2 regions of the Solibacillus sp. FSL W7-1464 genome follow, and region 1 is predicted to be linked to the other one. Evidence: predicted binding sites of a transcription regulator. Region 1 holds the regulator's gene; the other holds the start of a gene.
What was found. Region 1 encodes LexA, which represses DNA repair genes until DNA is damaged. Its sites were predicted from a motif close to CGAACATATGTTCG; they were not measured.

Region 1 (3,156 bases):
AGCGAAATACGATTGGCTAATGGAGCATTTACCATTTATTGAAACTCAGAACATTGTATTTTGCGGAAATAAAGCGGTTATACATACCGATTATTTAATTGATGACAGCCCGCGTCAACTTGCAGCATTCAAAGGTACAGGCATATTATATTCGATGCCGTACAACCGATCAGAAGATGGTTTCATGCGTGTTCATAACTGGAAAGAGATAAAACAGTATTTTATAAAACAAATGGAAATTGTTTGAGAAATAAAGGGTTGCGATTGTGCAATCCTTCTTTATTTTTGTAGTCAATTAGTATAACGAAATAGTATAATTTAAATTATTGGAATTATCTATAAATTATAAGGGGATAAAAAGAATGAAACCGATTATTGGATTAACAATGTATGATTTTGATAAAAAATTGGATATTAACAACGGATATTTAACTTCAATTGAACAAGCGGGAGGTATTCCAATTTGTATACCGAATGCTACAGAAGAAAACATAGATGCGTTATTAAATCTAATTGATGGTCTCGTATTAATAGGGGGGGCCGATATAGATCCATTGCTGTTTGGTGAAGAACCGCACCGGCATATTGGAAGTGTTGTAAGAAAACGTGATGACAGCGATCTTTTATTAATGAATGAAGCTTATAAAAGACAAATGCCTGTTCTCGGTATTTGCCGCGGACAACAGATAATGAATGTTGCATTTGGAGGGACGATAATTCAGGATATACCATCACAGGTCGAGAATACAATTTTACATAAACAACCTTCAAAGCGCGGGGAATTGGCACATACAGTCGAAGTAAAGACAACAAAGTTTAAAGAAATTTTTAAAGAGGACTCATTCCGTGTCAATACATTTCACCATCAATCGGTCGGAAAGCTCGGGGAAGGGCTCGTCGTTTCGGCAGTTGCAAAGGACGGCATCATTGAAGGGATTGAACACGAATCACATCCATATTGTGTAGCGGTACAATGGCATCCGGAAGAATTGTCGCCGAACGGAGATGTTTATGCACAGCGCTTATTCAAAAGTTTTGTAGAAGCATGCAATAAGTAACAAAAGGCTCAGTCTTATACGGCTGAGTTTTTTTATTTAAATGAAAAACTTGCCGATTCTATTAGAATGGCAAGTTAGTGGTTAATGGATATTTCGGTAGAGGCCGACTACTTTACCTAAAATAGAAACCTGGTTGACAATGATCGGCTCCATCGAACTGTTTTCAGGCTGTAGGCGGAAATGAGTTTTTTCTTTGTAAAAGCGCTTGACAGTCGCTTCATCATCTTCCGTCATGGCTACCACAATCTCTCCATTGTTCGCAGTAGACGTCTTTTTGACAATCACATAATCCCCATTTAAAATCCCGGCTTCAATCATGGATTCACCCATAATTTCAAGCATAAATAATTCCTCTTCCGGTGAGCCGTATGTATCCGGCAACGGGAAATATTCCTGAATATCCTCAATTGCGGAAATAGGCAGACCGGCAGTAACTTTACCGATCAACGGAACATGAATGACACCTTGTTTCGCGATGTTAATCTCTTCTTGATCCAATATTTCAATGGCACGCGGCTTTGTAGGATCACGGCGGATAAGCCCTTTACTTTCTAAACGAGCTAAATGCCCGTGGACAGTTGAACTGGAAGCTAAACCTACTGCTTCTCCAATTTCGCGAACCGATGGCGGATAGCCTTTAGAACGAACTTCCTCTTTTATAAAAGTTAGAATAGCTTGCTGCCGTTTTGAAATTTTTTGTGTCAACTAACTCACCTCTTTATCATGCTATTTTTCTTAAGGTAAGTATAGCAGTATGCGAACACGAATGCAAACATAAGTTCGAAAAAACGGTTGACAAAAACATATGTTCGTATTATTATGAGAACAAACATTCCGAACATACATTCGAAAGAGGGTTTTTCCAATGAAAAAAGTTAAATTAAACGGCTTCACATCAATGTTTCTGCTATTCTCTGTATTTATGATGGCTTTATTCATGATGCAGGACGATAATATTGAATTATACGAACACGTAAGCATAGAGCATGGCGATACTTTATGGTCGTTGGCAGAACAATATCGTGGTAAAATGGCTAAGCATGATTGGATTAATGAAGTAAAAAAAGAAAACGGAATGCTGGATGAAAAAGTTGTATTAGGACAAGTATTGGTAGTACCTGTAGAAAAAGATTCACAATACATTGCTCAGCTGAATGAATCCTCCGATATGCAATCGATTAAAGTAGCGAGAGGGAACAATGATAAAAACTAAAGCAGTTATTTATTGCCGTGTCAGTACGGATAAAAATACACAAGAAACATCACTGGTGCGTCAGCAGGAGGAGCTGACAAAATATGCAAAATCATTCGGCTATAAAGATGTGGAGATTTTCAAGGATCAGCATAGCGGATATGATGTTGATCGGGACGGATTGCTCGACATGCTTGACTATATGAAAGAGTACGGGATTAAAGCACTATTTGTACAGGATGAGACTCGTTTAGGGCGAGGGAATGCCCGGATGGCAGTGCTTCACCTGCTGCAAAAATATGAAGCGACGGTCTATACATTAAATGATGCAGGTCCTGTCGTATTAAACGAAATGGATACAATGCTGCTCGAAATTTTAGCGATTGTCGAAGAGTATCAGCGTCGTATGCATAATGCGAAAATTCGCCGGGGAATGCGCCGCGCTGTCGAGAATGGCTACCAGCCGCAAAATAATTTAAAAAATCGCGGCAATATTGAAGGGCGTGAACGAAAAGAAGTCCCTGTCGAAGAAATTGTTCAGCTGCGCCAGAAAGGCTTAACCTTTGCGGAAATAGCTACGACTTTGTCGGGCTTGGGCATTTCTATCAGTAAAGCGACCGTACATAGAAGATATATTGAATATATGGAGCGACTTGAAGAGTAAACACTTGTTTTCAAGTCGTTTTTTTTATACCTTTGTAATAGGTAGGAAGAAAGGTGAGATTCAAATGTTATCAAAAGAAAAATTAGCTCGTATTAATGAGCTTTCTAAATTAGCGAGAGAAGGTAAATTGACGGAAGAGCAGGCTAAGGAACGTACAGCGCTGCGAAAAGAATATTTAGATACTTTCCGTACAACAATGCGCGATACAATCGAACATGTGAAAGTAATCGATGAAGAAGGCA
Region 2 (3,156 bases), 1.4 Mb from region 1:
ACAGCACACCCCGCTATCCCATCAATCAAATCCCGCTCCCATCCATCTAACCAAAGCCACAAAACCGCCCTCCCCTGCAAGTCTCCCCAATCCAAAACAAAAACCCAAGCAAAATTCTTCGCTTGGGTCTGCACTATTATTCTTTTTCGTTTTCGAATAATTCTAGTTCGTCCAGTTCTTCTTCATCTGTTGTATCGTTGGCGCCGATTGTGTAGCCGAGTTCGCCGATACCGAAGTGTTGACGGATTTTTTCCGTTACTTCTTCTTTCATTGCAGGGTTTTCTTTGAAGAATTGTTTTACATTTTCGCGACCTTGGCCGATTCGCTCACTGTTGTAAGAATACCAGGAACCGCTTTTTTGGATGATGTCCAGTTCTGCACCGATGTCGACGATTTCGCCTTCTTTTGAAATCCCTTCACCGTACATAATATCAACTTCCGCTGTACGGAATGGTGGTGCTACTTTATTTTTTACGACTTTGATTTTTGTTTTGTTACCGATAATTTCTGTACCTTGCTTGATCGCTTCACCGCGACGTACTTCTAAACGGATAGAAGAGTAGAATTTAAGGGCACGTCCACCTGTTGTTGTTTCCGGGTTACCGAACATAACACCGATTTTTTCACGAACTTGGTTGATGAAAATAGCAAGCGTATTCGATTTGTTGATGACACCCGATAATTTACGTAATGCCTGAGACATTAAACGCGCTTGGAGACCCATGTGCGAGTCACCCATTTCGCCTTCGATCTCTGCTTTTGGCACTAATGCTGCTACAGAGTCGATTACGATAATATCGATCGCGCCAGAACGCACTAATGCTTCCGCGATTTCAAGTGCTTGTTCACCTGTATCCGGCTGTGATAATAATAATTCGTCAATGTTAACGCCCAGTTTTTGTGCGTATACCGGGTCAAGTGCGTGCTCAGCATCGATAAATGCTGCTGTACCGCCGTTAGCCTGAATTTCCGCGATGGCATGTAATGTAACAGTTGTTTTACCAGATGATTCCGGTCCGTAAACTTCTACAATACGTCCGCGCGGGTATCCGCCTATACCTAGTGCTGCATCTATTGCGATAGAGCCTGATGAAGTTGTATCGATTTTGTTGTTCGAGTTTTCACCCAACTTCATGACAGAACCTTTACCGAATTGTTTTTCTATTTGTTTTAACGCCATATCTAATGCTGCTTTACGATCGCTCAAACTATTTCCTCCTTAAGAAAAAGCTTTATTTAACTTATGTCTCTATTATACTTGCTAATGAGATAACATTCAAGAAAAAAGCGAACATATTTTCGCTTTTTCTTTGAATGTTCCTGAATGCCCTTAAACAGCGGACCAAATCGTCTTTTTCAAAACAAACCGACAACTAAATCAATTTTTTGTACCCTTGATTCGCCAGTTCCCTCATTAAATAGCTGAACGTAAACTTCACCGCGCGGATCCGGTTTGTATTTCTTGAACCGGATAATTGCAGTCTGTATGTGAGCGGCTCTGTTTCACCGATCTTAATCCCAACCCAGATCGATCCTGCTGGCTGTCCGTCATGATCGCCCGGTCCTGCTGCACCCGTCAGCCCGACACCGATATCCGTACCGAACTTTTCACGGACTTGTGTCGCCATTGCCGCAGCACATTCACTGCTGACGATTCCGTATTCATCCAGCAGTTCTTCGGAAATACCGAGGTGTTTGATTTTCGCTTCTTTCGTATAGGTTACGACACCGCCGATTAATGCGGACCCGACACCCGGCACTTCTGCCAGCTCAGACTGGAACAGACCGGCCGTTAAACTTTCGGCAGCGGAAACCGTCAATTCATTTTCCAGAAGCATTTGCACAAGTTTGAAGCCTAATGACTCGTCATTTACCCCGTAATAGTATTCCCCGACTATATCGAGTATTTCACGTTTCTTCAATTCAATAAGACGAAATGCCTGTGGTTCGTTTTGCGCTTTTGCCGTAATGCGCAATGTTACTTCACCGTCTGAGGCTAGCGGTGCTACTGTTGGATTTGTCTGTTCATCCAAAATGTTCTGTATGCGGGTTTCCAGATCTGCTTCACCAATGCCGTAAAAGCGTAGCACATGCGATAAAATGACACCGCCGTCATGGAGAAGTGCCGCCAGTTTTGGCTTTGTTTCATATTGGAACATCGGCTCGAGTTCTTTCGGCGGACCCGGAAGCAAAATATAAATGCGGTCATTTTCCTTTAAAAACATACCCGGTGCCATACCGTGCTGATTCAGCAATACATCACAGCCATCCAGCACGAGCGCCTGTTTCCGGTTGTTTTCCGTCATTGGACGTCTTTGCTTCGAGAAAAACTCCTCAATTGCAAACAGCGCCGTTTCGTCGAACACTAGCGTACGATTCAAATGTTTCGCAATCGCTTCCTTCGTCAAATCATCCTTTGTCGGACCTAAACCACCCGAGAAGATAATAAGATCTGCGCGCTGTTCCGCAACTTTGATCGCCTCTAAAAGCCGCGCCTCGTTATCTCCCACAACTGTATGATAATAAACATTGATGCCAAGTTCCGAAAGCTGGCTCGAAATAAATTTCGCGTTCGTGTTGGCGATTTGCCCTAATAATAACTCCGATCCTACCGCTATAATTTCTGCATTCATTCCTAAAACCCCCTAAATATCATATCAATATCGCCTCGGCAAAATTGCAGGCCCACAGGATACGGGTCAGTCAGCGGTTGCCGCACGACGCGACTTTTTTAGGCTGACTTCCTTTCCTTTAAAAAATCTTTGCCATCTGCCAGAGGCTTTTTTTACAGCATTTGCTAAAATAACGGCTGTAAAAAAAACTAGATTAGAAAAACATTCCTCGCCTTCACGAGTCTTGTTCTATCTTTTACGGATACTTATTACTATTACCTATCCTAAAAGAAATTCTAACCTAGTTTTAGAAATTTTATTTATTTTGAATCCAACAGTGCACGACGGTTCAGATAGAAATAATCCCATCCTGACCATACTGTAAAGAACAATGCTACATAAAGCATAATCGTATCAAAAGGTATGCCAACCAATGTAAAAATCGTATTGTGTAAAATCAATGCAGAAATCGCTACGATTTGGGCCCACGTTTTAATTTTACCAAGCTGGTTTGCCGCTACGACTTCCCCTTGTCCTGCTAAAA

Region 2: recA (recombinase RecA) is a predicted target of LexA. The motif match lies at 1,289-1,302, and genes of this name have one in related genera.

The regions. Positions count from the first base shown of each region.
Region 1 is NZ_JBBORC010000001.1:2,479,995-2,483,150, reverse strand. Features, by position in the region: gene MKZ25_RS12310 (5' nucleotidase, NT5C type) at 1-247, shown strand, start outside; gene MKZ25_RS12305 (gamma-glutamyl-gamma-aminobutyrate hydrolase family protein) at 363-1,058, shown strand; gene lexA (transcriptional repressor LexA) at 1,140-1,763, opposite strand; gene yneA (cell division suppressor protein YneA) at 1,924-2,271, shown strand; gene MKZ25_RS12290 (YneB family resolvase-like protein) at 2,258-2,914, shown strand; gene MKZ25_RS12285 (DUF896 domain-containing protein) at 2,979-3,156, shown strand, end outside.
Region 2 is NZ_JBBORC010000001.1:1,109,465-1,112,620, reverse strand. Features, by position in the region: gene MKZ25_RS05280 (hypothetical protein) at 1-62, opposite strand, end outside; gene recA (recombinase RecA) at 137-1,207, opposite strand; gene MKZ25_RS05270 (competence/damage-inducible protein A) at 1,374-2,633, opposite strand; gene pgsA (CDP-diacylglycerol--glycerol-3-phosphate 3-phosphatidyltransferase) at 2,933-3,156, opposite strand, start outside.